One region of the Mesorhizobium sp. WSM3866 genome, then DNA from elsewhere that is predicted to be linked to it. Evidence: riboswitches for the same ligand, from Rfam matches in the RefSeq annotation. Region 1 holds a riboswitch; each other region holds the start of a gene.

Region 1 (4,837 bases):
TCGACTGCGAAAACGCTATTCGCCAGACAGCAGACGGCTAAGGTCGGGCACAGCCAGAGAAAATTCGTCGGTTCACTCCACAGCGCTTCGCAGCGCGGCGACAAAGGCATCAAGATCGCGCTTAAGCATGTAAATGTGTGGCGAAACCCGCAAACCCTCGACGTGCTCGACCTTGCGGTATTTCACGTGGACCTAGTGTTTCTCGCGAAGGTCGCGCTCGAGTTGCTGCATGTCGATGCTGTCGATCGAAAACAGACTTATCGCAGCGAGGCTGTCCGTGTCGGTCGGCGTATGGAGCCTGAAACCGGGAATGTCCTGGACGAGACCTACCCAATATCGGGTGAGTTCGCGCAGTCGCGCATGCATCCGTTCCGCGCCGATCGCCTTGTGGAATTGAATTGCGGGCGCGATTCCTGCCTGGACAGCGGAATTGTAGGTGCCGAGATTCCAATGGTCGAACCTGTCTATGTGCACCGCGGGCTGGTCGAAAGGTGCAAGCAATGGCCAGGTGGTATCGATCCGGCGTTCGCTGACGACCAGCATCCCGTTGCCGATAGGAGCACCGAGCCACTTGTGCAGGCTGGTGACAAAAAAATCGCAATCGAGTTCGCGGAAGCTGACAGGCATCTGAGCAAAAGTCTGGGCACCGTCGACGACAGTCATGATGTCGCGCTCCCGCGCGATTTCGCAGAGCCGGTTCACCGGCAGGACACGCCCGTTCCAGTGGTACATGTGAGTCAGCTGCAGGACGCGGGTACGCGGGGTCATCGCCTGAACATAGGATTCGATGATGTCGTCGTCGCTGTCCATGAGGTCGAATGTGCAGTTTACAACCTCGATGCCCTCGCGCTGTTGCCGCTGCAGCCAGCCCGCACGAACGCTGGGGTAGTCCCAAGGCGAGATCAGCACTTGATCGCCCTTAGTCAGCGGTATTCCGAAGATCGCTGTCGAAAGACCCTCCGACGAATTCCGGTTCAGCGCGATCTCTCCGGGGCTGCAATCGATCAGTTCCGCCAGCTCGCGTTTGATATGAGGAAGTGCTGTGTCGAGCTTGCTCCACATATTGTAGTCGGGATTGCGACTGATGAAGCGGTAGGCGTCAACCGTCGCTTCCTCGACAACAGTCGGTGGGGGACTGACCGCGGCGTTGTTCAAGTTGAGGAGTGGTTCTTGCGGGGGGTATTTTGCGCGGATGCGCTCCCATTCCGCTTCGTCCTCATGTTCGGCGGACCGATCTATTGCAAAAAAATTCATGGGAACGCGCCGCGTCTCATCTATGGCCCGACAATAAGCGCCGTAGCCCAGCTCAATCTGCCTATTCACATGAGAAAACAGAATTTAATTGCGAACGCCGGTGAATTCGCGAGACGTTGAAGCCCGAGAACGACATCGCTTGGCACAGGGTTAGCCGTGAGGAAGCGAGTGCGGAGATCCGGCCCAATCACGCCAAGAAGAACCGTCACGTTGTCAAGCGATGCGCGAACAATCCCCGGTTTCTGAGAGCGGGCAACGACGGTCAGGCCTGCCAATGCGCCATTGCGCAAACGCGAAGCGCGATGGCGCGTTGCGGTTGGTGCGGGTCTATGGAACGCCGAGCGGTTCTAAGGCTTCAATCGTTCTCCGAGACGAGCGATCGCCGATTTGAGCGGCGCCTCGCCGGCGCCGCAAAAGGTCTCGCTCATCACCAGCTCGGGCAGCGGCAGGCGCTTGCCCCAGCCATGCGCTTCGAGGTCGGGCCTTGGCGCGAATTCCGAGACGCGGCCGACGCAGAGATAGGCGATCGGCGTGACGTGCTCGGGGATCGACAGCAGTCGCTTCAGCGCTTCGGGCTCGATGATGCTCACCCAGCCAACCCCGACGCCTTCCGCCCGCGCCGCGAGCCAGAAATTCTGCACCGCGCAGACGGTGCTGTAGAGGTCCATCTCCGGATTGTGCCAGCGCCCGAGCGGCGAGTTCTTAGAGCGCTGGCGGTCGCAGGTGATGCAGAGGTTGAGCGCGCTTTCGCAGATGCCCTCGAGCTTCAGCTTGCGGTAGAGCGCCCGCCGCTCCACCTCGATCGCCGGCAGTTCCTGTTCGCGCGCGGCGAGGAAAAGGTCGCGCACCTGCCGCCGCCTTGTGGCGTCCCGGATGATGATGAAGTTCCAGGGCTGCATGTAGCCGACCGACGGCGCGTGGTGTGCCGCGGTGAGCAGCCGCGCCAAAACGCCGTCGTCGAGATCGTCGGTAAGGAAATGGCTGCGCACGTCGCGCCGGGTGAACATGGCCCGGTAGACGGCGTCGCGCGCCAATTGGTCAAAGTCATCGCCGCCGGCGGCGGCTGTTCGTGCCTGCATCGCTTGTCCCCTTGCGATAAGCAGTCCTCCGCCTGACCATGCGGATGACCATGTCTGCCGGGCCGGTCTTCTGGCTCGGGATCGACCCGCATCCGGCGCCTTCCCGTCTGGGACAGTGGCGTTTGCCGGCGCGGTCCCCCTCACAGCGTTGGGCACGCCACGGATTTCAACCGTGTTCCCGATTCTCCCGCGTTGCGGGCACCAGGCAGCGACGCGACCTTATCGCGAAGCCGAGGCCGGGCCAATGCCGCCAGCGACACGATTGGGCGCGATTTCCCCAATCATTCGGCGCTGAAACATGGCTATCCGTGCGACAGGTGCCTAGATTAGGCGCCATGACCACTCGTCTTTACACTCATCCGGTATTCCTGGAACACCTCACGCCGCCCGGCCACCCCGAGCGGCCCGACCGTTTGCGCGCCATCGAGCGCGTGCTCGACGACGAGGCTTTTTCGGCCCTCGACCGCGTCGAGGCGCCGGAAGGCGACGAGGCGACTATCCTTTACGCGCATCCGGAGGATTTCGTCGGCCGTGTCCGCGCTGCGATTCCCGAGACGGGGATCGTCTCGATCGATGCCGACACCAGCGCCAGCCCGAAAAGCTGGCAGGCCGCGGTGACGGCGATCGGCGCGGCGAACGCCGCCGTCGACGATGTGTTCGAGGGCCGTGCCGCCAATGTCTTCGTTGCCGCGCGTCCGCCCGGCCATCACGCCGAAAAAGCGACCGCGATGGGCTTTTGCCTGTTCAACACCGCGGCGATCGCCGCCCGTTATGCGCAGGAGAAGCATCTGGCCGAGCGCGTCGCCATCGTCGATTGGGATGTGCATCACGGCAACGGCACGCAGGACATTTTCTGGGACGATCCGTCGGTGCTCTATTGCTCGACCCACCAGATGCCGCTTTATCCGGGCACCGGTGCCAAGAGCGAGACCGGCGCCGGCAACATCGTCAACGCGCCGCTTGCGCCGAGCACCGGCAGCGACACGTTCCGCGACGCCTTCCTGTCGCGCGTGCTGCCGTCGATCGACGCCTTCCAGCCGGATCTGATCATCATTTCCGCCGGTTTCGATGCGCACCATCGCGATCCGCTGGCCGCGATCAACCTGACCGAGGATGATTTCGACTGGGCGACCGGCCAGCTGATGGAGCGCGCCGGGCGCCACAGCGGCAACCGGCTCGTCAGCCTGCTGGAGGGCGGTTACGATCTGCAAGGATTGGCATTTTCGGTCGCCGCCCATGTCGGGCGGCTGATGAAGGGATGAATGATGGCTGATGAAGCTAACCAAGACGTCAAGGCGATGAGCTTCGAACAGGCGCTCGACGCGCTGGAGAAGATCGTCGATGATCTGGAGCGCGGCGACGTTCCGCTCGACCAGTCGATCAAGATCTACGAGCGCGGCGAGGCGCTGAAGGCTCATTGCGACCGCTTGCTCAAGGCCGCCGAGGACAAGGTCGAGAAGATCAGGCTCTCGCGCGACGGCAAGCCGGTTGGAACGGAGCCGCTCGACGCCGAGTGAGGTGTATTGATATTCAGGTGAGGCCGCCTGCAAACGCGGCTTTCTGCGGTTCCGGTGCTCACGTCCTTCAAGTACGCTCCGGTCCGGTTCTCGGAACCCGCCATTTTCGGCTCGGTCTGACCTGAATCTCAACACACCTCGGTGCACAATGTCAGACCGGTTCGGGCAGAAAGCAGGTAAGGAGTTAAAGCATGTGCCGAAGCATCAAGACCCTGTTCAACTTCGATCCGCCGGCGACCGACGACGAGGTCCATGACGCGGCGCTGCAGTTCGTTCGCAAGCTGAGCGGCGCGACCAAGCCGTCCAAGCGCAACGAGCATGCCTTCAACCACGCCGTCGAGGCGATCGCCGCCGCCGCGCGCGAGCTGCTTGACAGCCTCGAAACCACCCAGCATCCGCGCAACCGCGAGGAAGAGGCCGCCAAGGCGAAGGCCCGATCCGCGCTCCGCTTCGCCTGACGCCGGTCATGAGCTTCTTTCCGGGCAACGATCCTGAGGCCGGCGACGCCTTCGCCTGCGACCAGATCGAGTTGATGGTCATTCCGAACGCCAAGGACATTGGCGGCTTCGAGGTTCGCCGCGCCTTGCCGACGGCGAAGCGCAGGCTGGTCGGTCCGTTCATCTTCTTCGACCGCATGGGTCCGGCCATCCTGCGCGCCGGCCATGCGATCGACGTGCGCCCGCATCCGCATATCGGGCTTTCCACCGTCACTTATCTGTTCGACGGCAAGATCAGGCATCGCGACTCGCTCGGCACCGAAATGGTGATCGCGCCGGGCGACGTGAATTTGATGACCGCCGGCCGCGGCATCGTTCATTCCGAGCGCACGCCCGAGGAATTGCGCGGCGCGCCGATGTCGATTTCCGGCCTGCAAACCTGGCTGGCGCTGCCGGACAGCAAGGAAGAAATCGCCCCGGTGTTCGCGAACACGTCGGTCGTCCAACTGCCCGAAATCGATGCCGAGGGCGTTAGCGGCCGCGTCGTCAT
Region 2 (4,837 bases), on a different contig from region 1:
AGCACCGCGTCCTTGTCGGCCAGCGCGACGAGCGTTGCGGCTTCGAGCCGGTAGCGCGGGCGCCTTGCCGCCCTGGGCGACTCTCAAGCCTCCAGGCCCGCGCACGCCAGGAAGTGGGGGAGAATTGGCCCGGCGAAGGCGAGACGGCCATTTCGACGAGAGCCCGGCGTCGGCATCAGCAACCGGCGCTGGCACGGTGGTGTCCTTGTTCTGTTGCATTTTAGTTGAAACTAATTTGAAAGTTACCCGTTAGCAGCGCGTAGGCGAGCTCAAACTTGCTCTGCTGTCGACAGCTAAGTTGAAAGGAGAAGTCCTAAGCCTTTTTCAGTGCTTGGCGTTGCCGAGACCGCTTTTCTATCATTCGTCTTTCGAGCGGCCTCCAGCCGCGCCGGTCACCGCCGAGGCCGATGCCTGGCAAGGCGAGAAGTCGCCATCGCTCGGCACGCGTTCGCGCGACGAAGGCTTCGCAGACCGCTGTCGAGCGGAACGCTCGATGAGGAGCCACACAAGGTTGGCCTTGGAACAAAGGTCCGGCCATGAAAAAATACCTAGCAGCCGCGCTGGCGATCGCCATCCCGATCGGGCCTGCCTCGGCGCTTGACGTCGGCGTGGGCGGCAAGGTCGGCGGCATCGGCGTGGGCGCCGGATTGGGCGCCGGTTCGCAAGGCGTGTCGGCGGGCGTGGGCGCCAGTGCCGACGGTGTCGGCGGCGCAAACGTCGGCGCATCGACCGGCGGCGGATCGCTCGGCGTCAATGCCGGCGGCAATCTGGGCAGCACCAGCACAGGCGTGTCGACAAGCGTGGGCGCCGCCGCCGCGGGCGACGATCCTTCCGCCGTCAGCGGATCGGCTGCCTCTGCGCAGAACCCGGCCGCGGTGCCGACAGCCCCTGCTTTGGCCAAAAGCGCGACGCAGACCATTGTGCTGCCTCCAGTGCTGAGGCCCTCCAGATCCGCCGGCGGCGACCTCCGGCGGGTCACCAAAGGCTATCGCATCGCGCCGCTGTCACCTCCGAAGGCGATACCCGGCACGCCGGCCGCCGTAGTGCGCGCCTGTCGCGCCGCGATCGCGGCGGCCGCCAAGCCCCTCGGCGCCGTGCGTGTTTACACGGTCAGCGCCGGCCCCTTGCGTCAACGCCGAAGCGGGCTCAACGCGCCGATCGAGGTGCGCATAGACTATGACGGGCGAGGCGGCATCGAAGTGAGGCAGGCGAAAGTCGGCTGTCGCCTAAATGCGAAGGGCGCGGTCACCGCGGTGATTTAGAGGCAAAGGCACAACGGCCGTTGCCATCCTTCCTGCCGGTTGCAACCTCGGCGGTTGGCATTTCCCCGCCCCACAAGGTGGGGAAGAGGTGGCTCGGCGCAGCCGAGACGGAGCGGGGGAGCGCCATATCCGATAACCCTGCCGACCGCAGGCGCGGACCTCAGCCGGCTGCAGACAAGGCGCCCGCGCTTCGGCTAGAGTTCCGCCGGGCGCAAAAAAATCGTCGAAGGGGAGCATCGCGATGAACGAAGTCAGGCCGATCGCCGAGATCGCCAGCTATCACGCCCATATCTACTACGGCGGGGAGGCCGAGCGGCAGCATGCCGAATGGCTGCGCCAGCGCATCGCAGAGCGCTTCCGCGTGCGCCTGGGCAACTGGCGCGACGAGCCGGTCGGCCCGCACCAGCAAGCCATGTACCAGGTCTCCTTCGCCACCGAGATCTTTGCCACGCTGGTTCCCTGGCTGATGCTGAACCACGGCGGCCTGAGCATCCTCATCCATCCCAACACCACCAACCCCAAGCGCGACCACCTTATCGACCCGATCTGGATCGGCCGGGCACTGCCGGTGAAGGGCGACGTGCTTGGCGAGGAGGACGAGGCAGAGGAAGCGCTGGAGGTGAATACCGAGCCGACGCTGGGGGTGTGAGGGGGGCGCGGCGATCTCGTCACGATGGCGTGAGAGGCGGCTGGCCGTCGGAGTTGTTGATTGACTGGCCAACCGCGGTGTGGCGAATTCGCGCCGATGGTTCCCTTCGGGGATCAAAAGGGAACGCGGTGCGGAGAAATCCAAAGCCGTGGCTGCCCCCGCAACTGTAAGCGGCATGCCGGTTTCACGATGCCACTGGCTGCATGGGCCGGGAAGGCGAAAGCGGCGGCAATCCGCGAGCCAGGAGACCTGCCATCATGGACGTCAAAGCAGAACATCGGACGGGGTGATCCGGTGTGCGCGCCTGGCCGGACGGCGGGGCGAGTTCCCTGCGATGACAGGCAACGTCAAAGGCAGAACCATGCTGATCCAACTATCGAAAATGCTGAACAAAAGCGCGCCGGACCTGAAGGCCAGGCTGATTACAATCTACAGCGCACTCGCCATTCTCAACGTCGGGGCGTGGCTGTGGGCTTTCGTCGCCTTCCACGACAAGCCGACATTGCTTGGCGTCGCTCTCGTCATTTATGGCCTGGGCTTGCGCCACGCCGTCGACGCCGACCACATAGCGGCCATCGACAACGTCACGCGCAAGCTGATGCAGAACGGCAAACGGCCGGTCTCCGTCGGCTTCTTTTTCGCACTCGGCCATTCGACGATCGTCGTCATCGTCGCTGCGGCTATCGCGGCAGCAACGTCCCTGCTCGGCCGCTTCCAGAGCTTTCAGGAGATTGGCGGCACGATCAGTACCGGCGTTTCCGCACTCTTCCTGCTCGCCATCGCGGCGATGAACATCGTCATCTTCTTCTCGATCTACAGAAGCTATCGGCGGGTGCGGGCCGGTGGGGCGTTTGTCGAGGAGGATCTGGACCTGCTGCTCAACAATCGCGGCTTCCTGGCCCGCGTCTTCCGCCCGATGTTCCGGCTGGTGTCGCGCAGCTGGCACATGTTCCCACTTGGTTTCCTCTTCGGCCTTGGCTTCGACACCGCGACCGAAGTCGCCATGTTCGGCGTGTCCGCGGCACAAGCGGCCAAGGGCGTGCCGTTCGAGGCCATTCTGGTCTTCCCGGTGCTTTTCGCGGCCGGTATGTCACTGGTCGACACGACCGATGGTGTGATGATGCTCGGCGCCTATGAGTGGGCCTTCGTCAAGCCGATCCGCAAACTGTACTACAACATGACGATCACCCTGGTGTCGGTCCTTGTCGCAGTACTGATCGGCGGCATCGAGGCGCTCGGCCTGATCGGTGACAAGCTCGGTCTGTCGGGCGGCTTCTGGAACGGCGTCGGCACGCTCAACGACAATTTCAACAATCTGGGCTTCGCCATTATGGGCATCTTCATCGCCGCCTGGGCGATCTCCTATGTCGTCTACAAGGCCAAGGGGCTAGACGATGTGGAGATCGGATCCGCAGCAAAGAATTCATAAGCCGCCGGCGGCGGCTGGCTGCAGCAGGCCAGCCGCATCTCTCTGCCATCAGACGCCGGCGGGCTGCCAGCCTGCCGCCTTGAATGCCTCGGCATCGGGAAGCCGATGACGGCAAAGGTCGATCGCCGCCCCGTCAGCGGTGCTCGGCTTGACATTCTTGTTCCCATTTTGTTCACTGTTGGCAGACAGCGACAGGAGATCGCCGGCCCGTGCGCACGCGCTTCAAAGGCATGCTGAGGAGCCGTAGCCCAAGCCTTTGGAAGTGTGACGGAATTCTGCGCTTGGATAAGCCAGGGGTTAAGGCCTGGGATAAGCCCCATAATCCATAAGCCAGAATCCAGAGTCCAAATATCCAGAGTCCAGAACAGAAAAGCTGGCGCTTTTCTGTTCTAAAAAAGCGGGGAAGGGGAAAGCAAAAATGGGAGCAGCGCAAGCCATTCGGCGTACGGCGCTACGGCGAGGGCTCGGCGGCGCCAGCGAGCTTCCGACGTGGCGGCGAGCCGCCCTGTTCGGTCTCCCAGGATGCAACCGGCCTCACGTCAGCCCGGCGATCTGCTCATCGCCGTCCAGCTCCGCCCCGCCGGCGACGACCACGTTGGCGAGCGGCGCCGAGAGCGTCCAGCGAACGAGGCCGGGCAGCCGTTCCATGGAGGCGCTGCCGGAGAGGCTGGTGGGGACGACGCGCTGGAGAACGACGCTGCCGAAGCCTTTATGCGGGTTGGCATCGGCGGCCGCGGGAGGTTCGGAAAAATGTTCCTCCCAGACCAGCTCGAAATCGCTGCCTTCGGGGGCCGGTGCTACCCGCCAGTCCATCCGCACGGTTCCGGCGTCGCCGGCTAGGGCGCCGTATTTCGTCGCGTTGGTGCCCAGCTCATGCAGCGCCATGCCGATGTTCTGCACCGCGTTCAGCCGCAACGTCACGTCCGGCCCGCAAGGCGAGATTCGCTCTTCGTGTGCGAACGGCCGCAGATGTTCGCGCACAAGGTCGGCCATGCCTGCGCCGCGCCAGTCGTTGAGCACCAAGAGGTCGTGCGAGCGCGACAGCGCCATGATGCGTTCGCGGATCTGGTGTTCGAATGCGCGCGGGTCGGTCGCGCGCTTGCTCGTCTCGCGGATCATCGAAAGGATCACGGCGTACTGGTTTTTGACGCGGTGGTTCACCTCGCGCATCAGAAGCTGGATCTGCTGTTCGCTCGCCCGTTTTTCGGTGATGTCGGCCGCCATGCCGAACCATTCCAGGATGCTGCCGGTGTCATCGACGATGGGGATTGCCCGTGAGGTGGTCCAGCCGGCGGACCCGTCGGCGCGCCGCACCCTGTGCTCGAGCTCGAACACGCCGCGCTCCATGATGGCGCGCTCGATCGCCGCCTGGATGCTCGCCTGGTCTTCCGGGAACAGGTATTCGTCGCGCCAGCGGATCGCCGGCCCCTGGGCGCTCGACAGGAAGCCGCGGCCGTCCAGCTCATGCATTTCCTGCCAGTCCGGGCTCATCCGGTA
Region 3 (4,837 bases), on a different contig from region 1:
CCCACGCACCGTGCGACTGTGGAAGCGTGGCGCGGATCCGCTCACCGCGCCGGTAATCTTCGAGACCGGTTCCGAAACCCTCGGTGTGAATGGCCATCTGGACCGTACCGCCGAGGGCGAGCGCTTGTGGTTCATTGAGCAATTGGCCTGGCTCGCGAAGAAAGTCCACATTGGTGATAGAAGCGGGCCGAAGACAGAGATCGATCTTCCGAAGGACGCCAGGTGGGCTAACTTCGGCGATTGGCTGGCGGTAAAGCCGCGCAAACCATGGACGGTCGCCGGGACGACCTATAGCGCCGACGCACTAATCGGCATTTCGCTTTCCTCTTTCCTTGCTGGAGAGCGTCATTTTAGTACCCTGTTTGAACCAGCCGAGAGGCGCTGTCTGCAGTCATTCTTCTGGAATGACGGGAAGCTCATTATCCACTACCTGGCGAACCTCGCTCCGAGATTCGAGGTGTTCACCCCAGGCCCGCAGGAATGGACACGCCGAGCCCTGGACGCCTTGCCGTCGCAAGGGACTGTTCACCTCTGGTCACTCGATGCGGCAGATCACGAGACCAATGGGGAGGTCCTGGTTTGCGTTCAGGATCCGATCACGCCGCCGCAGCTTTTGCTGTTCGATCTCAAGGCCGCGCCGCCTCTCAGCGCTTCAGCAATTCTGAAGCGCAGCCCGGAGAATTTCGACGCATCCGCACTGGTGATCACACGCCACGAGGCAGTCTCGATCGATGGTGAGATGATCCCCTATACGCAGGTCGGTCCACCAAACGGGAACGGAGATGCCCCAGTTCACCTTACCGCCTATGGCGGGTTCGGCATATCGCTCCTGCCCTCCTACAACTCCACCCTCGGCAAGCTGTGGCTCGAGCGCGGCGGCACGTGTGTGGTGGCCAACATCCGCGGCGGCGGCGAGTTCGGCACCTGCTGGCACGAAGCCGGGCGCAGGGAGGGCAAGCGTCTCGCCCATGACGATTTCGCCGCCGTTGCCGCCGATCTCGTGCGAAGGGGCATCACGCTGCCGAGGCGGATTGCCGCCCAGGGCGGCTCAAATGGCGGCCTGCTGATCGCCAACATGCTTACCCGCTATCCTGAGCGTTTCGGCGCGCTGTTCTGCACGGTTCCGCTTGTCGACATGCGCCGTTACACCAAGCTTCTGGCAGGCGCGAGTTGGATCGACGAATATGGCGATCCCGACAAGGCTGACGATTGGGCTTTCCTGAGTGAAATCTCGGCCTATCACGCCGCGTCGTCGGGACAGCCCTATCCGCCTATCCTGCTCGCCACCATGAGACGCGACGACCGCGTCCACCCGGGCCATGCGCGCAAGATGGCGGCAAAGCTGCAGGCCCTTGGCTATCCCGCTTACTTCTACGAGCCCAGCGCGGGCGGGCACGGCTACGGCAAGGACAATCGGGAGCGAGCCGCATTCATCAGCCTCGGTATCGGTTTTCTTCGCAGCGCGATCGGGTGGCATGCCGATGGCTTTCATAAAGGACCCGGAGCTCGACAAGGGCGAACTTCCGATGAGTGAGTACAGGTCGAGGACTGGGACAAGGTACAAACCGTGCGAGTACAGTTTGCACAATGCGCGCTAGCGCCTTGTCGATCTCAATCAATCGACGGAGCACTTCACACCACAGACTACAATTCTGAAGAGCAAGGAGAAATATCATGGCAACAAAGCGAATGAACGTGTCGCGGGGAGTAGCAGCGGCCGTCGTCCTGGTGCTGCTGGCACAGCAGGCTGTCGCGTTTCCAAAATCCCCCTGCGCGTCTTACCCTCCCCCTCCACCTCCCCCTTATTGCTCGCGCCCGTCTACGACACCGATCTGCGAGCCAAGCTTTGGGCAGTTCCGCCTGCCCGGCTCGGGGGCATATTCGGACGAAAGAGACCGACCAGCGCAAGGCGCTTTTCGCATAATCACATAAACATCTCGTTATATGGTATTGACAAGCAGCGAAGCTGCTGTGATTGTGCGCATGTCATGGTTCTCCGCGCGGCACTGCCGTAGCGGAGCTAAGAGGGAAGCCGTGCGATGCCGGCGCTGCCCCCGCAACTGTTAGCGGCGAGCCAAGCCCATTGATGTCACTGAGGCGAACGGCCTCGGGAAGACGGGCACAGGCTTTGACCCGCGAGCCAGGAGACCTGCCACGACGAACAACGTCCACGGGCGGGGTGTCCGGTGGTCGCGGTAGCTCGGCTTCGTGCCGCCTAACCCGCGTTCCTTGTCCCCCGCCCCAACCATCGGGGTATGGCATGACTGTCTCTCAACGAATTGCTGTAGCAACGCTCGGCGTGCCGCGTATCGGTCGACGGCGGGAACTGAAATTCGCGCTTGAAAACTACTGGTCCGGAAATTCTCCCGCTGCCGACCTGCTCGCGACGGCGAAGACGCTGCGTGCCGCTAGCTGGAGGGAGCAGCACGATCGCGGCGTGTCGAAAATCCCGTCCACCGATTTCTCACTTTATGACCATGTGCTCGACACAGTCGCCATGGTCGGCGCCGTGCCGGCACGATACGCCTGGACTGGCGGCGAGGTCCCACTCGATATCTATTTCGCCATGGCGCGCGGCAATCAAGGTCAGGCCGCGGATTGTGGACATGCCGGTGACGAGCATGCGGCCAGTGGGCACGGCCTTGCCGCGATGGAAATGACCAAGTGGTTCGACACCAATTATCATTACATAGTGCCGGAACTCACGGACGATCAGAGCTTTGCCCTCTCGTCGGTGAAACCGGTCGATCATTTCCTCGAGGCCAAGGCGCTCGGCATCCACACTCGCCCGGTCCTGCTTGGACCGGTTACCTTTCTCAAGTTGGCGAAGTCATCTGAGAAAGGTTTCAACCCTATCGCGCTCCTGCCACGGCTGCTGCCTGTCTACGAGGAGCTCCTGCAGAGGCTAAAGCTCGCGGGAGCCGATTGGGTGCAGATCGATGAGCCGGCGCTCGTGCTCGATCTGATTCCCAACGAACGGGATGCGCTCCAATTCGCCTATTCCCGGCTGTCGAAAGCAGCACCCGAGTTGAAGATCATGGTCGCTACCTATTTCGGATCGCTGGGAGACAATCTCGAGACCGCAATTTCTCTGCCCGTGGCGGGACTGCACGTGGATCTCGTGCGCGCTCCAGAGCAGTTGGAGGCCGTGGGCCGCGCGCAGAAGGAACTTGTGCTCTCGCTCGGGCTGATCGACGGACGCAACGTCTGGCGCGCGAACCTGCCTGCCATACTTGACCGTATCAAGTCGATCGTCGCGGGTTGGCCACTGGAGCGGGTGGAGATTGCCCCGTCCTGCTCGATGCTGCATGTGCCGATCGACCTGGACATGGAGACGGCACTCGATGCGGATGTAAGGTCGTGGCTCGCCTTCGCAACGCAAAAGACCGACGAGCTGGTCGTGCTCGCCCGTGCCCTGGCCGAAGGCCGGGACGCAGTTGCCGCCGAACTGGAGGCGTCGGCTGAGGCTGCCGCCGTTCGCGCGACATCCGCGAAGGTGCATGATCCCCTGGTCGAAGGCCGGATCGCCAGCATCAAGGTCGGCATGACGCGTCGGAAGAGCGCATTTCCCGTCCGCTCCAAGCTTCAGGCCGACGCATTTGGTTTGCCCTCCTTCCCCACCACGACGATCGGCTCCTTCCCGCAAACAGCCGAGATTCGCAAGGCGCGGGCAGCTCATGCCAAAGGCCAGCTGAGTTACATCGACTATGAAGCGTTCCTGAAGAAAGAGATAAGAGCCGCCGTTCGCTGGCAAGAAGAGATTGGACTCGACGTGCTGGTCCACGGCGAATTCGAGCGCAACGATATGGTGCAATATTTCGCCGAGCAGCTCTGCGGCTTCGCCTTCACGCAACACGGGTGGGTGCAGAGCTATGGCTCGCGCTTTGTGCGACCCCCGATCATCATTGGAGATGTGTCGCGACAAAATCCGATGACACTGGATTGGTGGCGATATGCCCAGTCGCTAACGCTGAAGCCGGTGAAGGGCATGCTTACCGGCCCGGTGACGATCCTCAACTGGTCCTTCGTCCGAGACGACCTTCCGCGCTCAGCCGTCTGCCGCCAGGTCGCGCTCGCCATTCGCGATGAAGTGAGCGACCTTGAAAAGGCCGGCGCCAAGATGATCCAGATCGACGAAGCCGCACTGCGGGAGGGCTTGCCGCTGCGCGCGGCCGACTGGGAGGCCTATCTCGACTGGGCCGTCGAATGCTTCCGGCTGGCTTCGACGGCCGTCAGCGATGCGACCCAGATCCACACCCATATGTGCTACTCCGAGTTCGGCGACATCGTGGACGCGATTGCCGCAATGGATGCCGATGTGATCTCCATTGAAACCTCGCGCTCGCAGATGGAACTGCTCGATACGCTTCGAACCTTCAAGTATCCGAACGACATCGGACCTGGCGTCTATGACATTCACTCGCCGCGGGTCCCGGAAGTGGGCGAGATTTCCAACCTCATCATGCTTGCGCGCGAACGATTGCTGGATGACCAAGTGTGGGTGAATCCCGACTGCGGTCTCAAAACGCGCAGATGGGAGGAGGTCCGGCCTGCCCTGGCGAACATGGTGGCTGCGGCACGCGCAATTCGGGAAAAAACGCAGACGGCGTAGGGCTCGGTGACACTCGCCGGCGGTGAGCGGCGACGCTACACCGCGGGCGAGTCTATCCGGCTCACCCAAAGAAATCGATCTGCCGCTGACGAAACCTCGGCAAGCTTGGTCTGTCGCGGGCCTTGTTATAACGCGTCCAAGCCAGCTGTTCCAAAGGCCGGGGCTGGTGAGCGATCGAAGGCCGGCCCTCAAATGAGCCGGCCAGAAACGAGACGGCTGACCTCC
Region 4 (4,837 bases), on a different contig from region 1:
CGCAGCCGCGGTTGCGCCTCGCGTGGCTGATCGCCTTCGGCCGCTCGTGTTTCTGGACGACCTTCTTCGTCTATGGCCCGCTGTTCATGGTGATCACGGGCGAGGGCAAGCTTGCCGGCGGGCTGCTGGTTTCGGCAGGCAATGCGCTTCTGTTCATGGCGATCTTCTGGGGCAGGGCGGGAAAGCGCTTCGGCGGTCAGCGGACCATGGCTTTCGCCTATTTCGCCATGGCGGCGATGCTTTTCGCGGCCGGCGGCGTCGGCGCCGCCGCGCCGCTGCTCACCGCCGCCTTCCTGCTCTGCGGCGCCTTGTTCACCATCGCGCTCGACGCGCTGGGCTCGACCGCCTTCATGCGGTCGGTGCGTTCCTATGAAAGGGCGCAGATGGCAGCTGTCTATCGAACCTATCTCGATTTTTCCGAGCTGACGCCGCCGCTGGTCTATTCGGTGGTGCTGACCTTCTTCGGTCTCGGCTCGGTGTTCGCCACGCTCGGCCTGTTGGCCGCCTTCTGCGGCTTCTTCACTTGGCGCTATCTGCCGAAGTCGTTTTGATCGGCTGCAACGCCGCATGGCGCCCACGCACCCACTCGTGGAAGCGGCGCAAATCGTACTCCTCGGGCATCAGCACGCCGGCCTGGTGGCGGATCGAGTGCAGACCCTTCTGGTTGATCTCGCAGATCGCGGCGTCCTCCTCCAGCACCTGGGTGCCGAAGGCGACGATGTTGTCGATATCGGTTTGTGCCAGGGCATCGGGCGCGAACAGCCATTCGGCGGTGAGTTCCGTCTGCTCCGGCCCGAGCGGGGCGAGACGCACCGTGCGGACATAGTCGACATGGCCGACGACGAACATCGAGGGTACCGAGGTAGCGTAGGTCTGGCCGGCGGCTCGCTCGGCCGGCGTCAGCCCGGCAAAGACCGGTCCATGGACGCGTCCGTCGCGCGACCAGGTCTCGGCGCCGGCGCGCAGGCCGCCGGAAAACTCCGGCGCATCATTATCCGCATAGCGCGCCCATTCCGGATCGTCATGCCTCGCCATCAGGCCGCGGCCATAGATCGGTACCAGCCGCGACAGGTCCTTGTGTACGCCAGGGCAATGCAGGCATTCGTTGAAGTTCTCCCAGAAGATTTTCCAGTTGCAGTTCATCACCTTGGTGAGCCGGTGTCCGGGGACGAGCGTCTCCAGCGGCCAGTTCGAAAGATCGCGGGAGGCGGAGTCGAAGGAGGCTTCCGCCGAGCCATCGGGCTCCACTGCGAGATTGATGAAGACGAAGCCGCGCCACACTGACAGCGCCACCCCGTAGAGCGGATAATTGTCCTTGTCGAAGCCTTCGGGCAGCGATTTCGATGGGACACGGACGAGATCGCCGCGCAGCGAATAGGACCAGGCGTGGTAGGGGCAGGTGAGCAGCCTTGCCTTCAGCCGCCCTTCGCTTTCCTGGCAGAGCTGCGAGCCGCGATGCCGGCAGGTGTTGTGGAAGGCGCGCAAGCTCCCGGTCTCGTCGCGCAGCACGACGACCTGCTGCGAGCCGATACGCGCGGTTCGAAAGGCAAGAGGTTCCGCGAGATCGGCTTCGCGGCAAACCATGAGCCAGCTCCGATACCAGATCGCTTCGAGATCGAGCCGGTAAGCGTCGGCTTCCCGATAGGCGCTTGCAGGCAACGTCGGCTCGAGGCTGGTGAGGCCATTGTAGCGGCTGTGTTCGCTAGGATTTGGCTGCATGAGCGGCTCCCCTTGGCTGATGACAGCCGACACCCGGGCAGGACCGTTGTCAATTGCGCGGCCATTGTCGCTTGCGGGTGCTGCCCTTAAGGTCACTTCGTAATCGCCTGCGGTTTCGCCGGCTGCCCAGGATTGCAAAGTATGCCTGCAAGAACGATGTCGCTGACCGTGGAACTGGTCGCCCGCTGTTTTCGCGCGGTCGATGACCCGGGGCCCGACCCGGATGCCGAGCATCTCGTGGACAGCGACTATGAAGCCATGCTGGATGCATTCGAGGCCGAGCTACCTGCAACCGAGCCTCTCTGGCTGTTCGGCTACGGCTCGCTGATCTGGAAGCCCGAGATTGAGCATGTCGAGGAGCGCGTCGCCGTGGCACGCGGCTGGCATCGCTCCTTCTGCATGAAGATGACGCGCTGGCGCGGCACCAAGCAAAGGCCCGGGCTGATGATGGCGCTGGATCGTGGCGGCCAATGCAAGGGCGTTGCTTTCCGCCTGAACGGTGGTGACCGCCGGCAGGCGCTGGACAGGCTTTTTCGCCGCGAGATGACGCTGAAGCCGACCAGCTACCGGCCGCGCCTGCTGCAACTCGCAACCGACAAGGGGCCGTTGAGAGCGCTTGCCTTCGTCATCAATCGCAAAGGCACGACCTATGCCGGCCCACTCAACGAAGACGAGGTGGTCGAAAGGCTGGCGACCTCGTGCGGCCACTGGGGTTCAGGCGCCGACTATCTCTACAACACGGTGAAGAACCTCGAACAGCGCGGTATTCACGACCGCCATTTGTGGCGATTGCAGCAGCTCGTCGCCGAGCGGATCGCCGGATCTTAGTCCGAAACCGGTGCCGCAATCACGCTGCGGCGTGACGGAATTTGGTTTGCCGGTCGCGACGATTCTGCCTATAGTCGCTGGCGTCGTCGGTTCCGTTTTTGGAGCCAAGAGGGAATGCGGTGAGGGTGGAGTCTTTGCCCTAAGCCGTGGCTGCCCCCGCAACTGTGTGCGGTAGTCCTCTCCATAGACCACTGAGGTTTGTCCTCGGGAAGGTGGGGAAGGGTGCGAATCCGCGAGCCAGGAGACCTGCCGGCGACAGGAAAGTTGACTTCGATGCCCTCGGGTGGAGGGCGAAAGGACAAGACATGAATACCGCTTCCGTCTCCCTCGGCGCCTCCGTCTCCTCGCAGTCGCGCATCATGCAGCTGGCTCTCGCCGCGCTGCTCGGCATTTTCGTCGTCGGTTTTGTCGGCTTCTCGCACATCGATGCGGTCCACAACGCTGCCCACGACTATCGTCACTCGATGGCTTTTCCCTGCCACTGACGAAGGCCCGATATCATGAATCTGTTTCGCAACGTCGTGTTCGTCGCGGCGATCGCAGGGCTCGTGGCGGGCATCGCGCTTGCCTGCATGCAGGCCTATGCGACCGTGCCGCTGATCCTCAAAGCGGAAGTCTATGAAAAGGCGGGCGGCGGTCATCACCACGACCATGCCGCCAACACTGGAACTAGCGCTGCCATGAGCTCGGCCGAACCGGCGGGCAATGCGATGAGCAGCGCCGCTCCTGCGTCGACGGAAGCGGCGGCTCCGACCGAGGACGAGGGCTGGGCTCCGGCCGACGGCTTCGAGCGCTTCGCCTTCAACGTTGTCGCAAACATCGTCACCGGCATCGGCTTCGCGCTGATCCTGGTCGCGGTCTCGGAATTCGCCGGTGGCATCGGCAGCTGGCGCCAGGGCGTGTTCTGGGGCCTTGCCGGCTTTGCGGTTTTCACGCTCGCGCCCGGCCTCGGCCTGCCGCCGGAACTGCCGGCCATGCCGGCGGCGGAACTTCTGCCGCGCCAGATCTGGTGGATTTCGACGGTGGCCGCAACCGCGGTCGGCCTTGGATTGATCGCCTTTCGCAAGTCGCTGCCCTTGGCAATTCTGGCGGTCGTGCTGATCGTCGCTCCGCACGTAGTCGGCGCGCCGCAGCCCGTCAGCTTCGAGACGGCGATTCCCGAGGGGCTGCACCATCAGTTCGTGGTGGCGGTGACCCTCACCGATCTGGTCTTCTGGCTGGTGCTCGGTGCGGCCGTCGGTGTGGTGCGCGGCCGCTTCACCGGTACGTCGACCAGCCTGCGCGACAGCTTTGCCTGATCGCGCGGAGGGCCATCTGACCTTCATCATCGGCGGTGCGCGCTCCGGCAAGAGCGCGCATGCCGAGTGCCTGGTGGCGGCAAGCCCGTCGCCTTGGGCCTATATCGCCACCGCGCAGGCCTATGACGAGGAGATGCGCGAGCGCATCGCGCTGCATCGCTCGCGCCGCGGCAAAGGCTGGGTCACCGTCGATGCGCCGCTCGACCTGGTCGGCGCGATCGACGCCTTGCCCGATCACCAGCCGGTGCTTATCGATTGCCTGACATTGTGGCTGAGCAATCATATGCTGGCGGACCACGATATCGAGGCCGAGTGCCGGCGGCTCTCGGATGTGCTTTCGCAGCCGCGCGGACCGTGGTTTGTGGTGTCTAACGAAGTCGGGCTCGGCATCGTGCCGGACAATGCGCTGGCGCGCCGGTTCCGCGACGCCGCCGGGCGGCTCAACCAGCAGGTCGCGGCTGTCGCCGACAGCGTGCTGATGATGGTGGCGGGGCTGCCGCTCAAGGCGAAGTGACATGGGCGAGATCAAAGACACGATCATCGACTACAAGGATGCCGAACGCCATCGAGCCAAGATGGCCAAGCGCAAGGCGGTGCAGGATGCCGAGGTGGCCGGCAAGACGATCGAGAAGGGACTGCTGATCGTCAATACGGGGCCGGCCAAGGGCAAGACCACGGCTGCGTTCGGCCTGGCGCTGAGGATGCTTGGCTACGGCAAGCGCGTCGGCGTCGTCCAGTTCATCAAGGGCAAATGGCACACGGGCGAGAAGGATGCCTTCGCCGCCTTCGGCGATCGCGTCGTCTGGCACGCGATGGGCGAGGGCTTCACCTGGGAGACGCAGGACCTGAAGCGCGACATAGCCGCCGCCGAGGCTGCCTGGGCGAAGGCGCTCGAGCTGATTGCCGACCCTTCGATCAGCCTCGTCGTCCTCGACGAGCTCAACATCGCTCTGCGCTACGATTATCTCGAGCTGGAAAAGGTGGTCGCGGCG

What was found. A riboswitch is a leader RNA that binds a small molecule or an ion and turns the genes downstream of it on or off. The one in region 1 is predicted to bind cobalamin.
Region 2: linked by a shared signal. The riboswitch ahead of CK222_RS28205 (HoxN/HupN/NixA family nickel/cobalt transporter) and the one ahead of bluB (5,6-dimethylbenzimidazole synthase) in region 1 are both predicted to bind cobalamin.
Region 3: linked by a shared signal. The riboswitch ahead of metE (5-methyltetrahydropteroyltriglutamate--homocysteine S-methyltransferase) and the one ahead of bluB (5,6-dimethylbenzimidazole synthase) in region 1 are both predicted to bind cobalamin.
Region 4: linked by a shared signal. The riboswitch ahead of CK222_RS23040 (CbtB domain-containing protein) and the one ahead of bluB (5,6-dimethylbenzimidazole synthase) in region 1 are both predicted to bind cobalamin.

Annotation. Positions count from the first base shown of each region.
Region 1 covers NZ_NSGC01000003.1:517,215-522,051, reverse strand. Annotated here, with positions in the region: gene CK222_RS10555 (aminotransferase class V-fold PLP-dependent enzyme) at 193-1,254, opposite strand; gene bluB (5,6-dimethylbenzimidazole synthase) at 1,602-2,333, opposite strand; cobalamin riboswitch at 2,376-2,554, opposite strand; gene CK222_RS10545 (histone deacetylase family protein) at 2,669-3,595, shown strand; gene CK222_RS10540 (exodeoxyribonuclease VII small subunit) at 3,599-3,850, shown strand; gene CK222_RS10535 (DUF2277 domain-containing protein) at 4,042-4,308, shown strand; gene CK222_RS10530 (pirin family protein) at 4,317-4,837, shown strand, end outside.
Region 2 covers NZ_NSGC01000019.1:40,143-44,979, reverse strand. Annotated here, with positions in the region: gene CK222_RS32565 (hypothetical protein) at 1-5, opposite strand, end outside; gene CK222_RS28215 (hypothetical protein) at 537-1,262, shown strand; gene CK222_RS28210 (DOPA 4,5-dioxygenase family protein) at 1,504-1,911, shown strand; cobalamin riboswitch at 1,992-2,183, shown strand; gene CK222_RS28205 (HoxN/HupN/NixA family nickel/cobalt transporter) at 2,273-3,340, shown strand; gene CK222_RS28200 (HWE histidine kinase domain-containing protein) at 3,875-4,837, opposite strand, start outside.
Region 3 covers NZ_NSGC01000014.1:132,797-137,633, forward strand. Annotated here, with positions in the region: gene CK222_RS26210 (prolyl oligopeptidase family serine peptidase) at 1-1,534, shown strand, start outside; cobalamin riboswitch at 1,973-2,172, shown strand; gene metE (5-methyltetrahydropteroyltriglutamate--homocysteine S-methyltransferase) at 2,261-4,612, shown strand.
Region 4 covers NZ_NSGC01000010.1:211,220-216,056, reverse strand. Annotated here, with positions in the region: partial or broken gene CK222_RS23055 (MFS transporter) at 1-551, shown strand, start outside; gene CK222_RS23050 (aromatic ring-hydroxylating dioxygenase subunit alpha) at 520-1,719, opposite strand; gene CK222_RS23045 (gamma-glutamylcyclotransferase) at 1,861-2,547, shown strand; cobalamin riboswitch at 2,618-2,816, shown strand; gene CK222_RS23040 (CbtB domain-containing protein) at 2,853-3,032, shown strand; gene CK222_RS23035 (CbtA family protein) at 3,048-3,845, shown strand; gene cobU (bifunctional adenosylcobinamide kinase/adenosylcobinamide-phosphate guanylyltransferase) at 3,838-4,359, shown strand; gene cobO (cob(I)yrinic acid a,c-diamide adenosyltransferase) at 4,361-4,837, shown strand, end outside.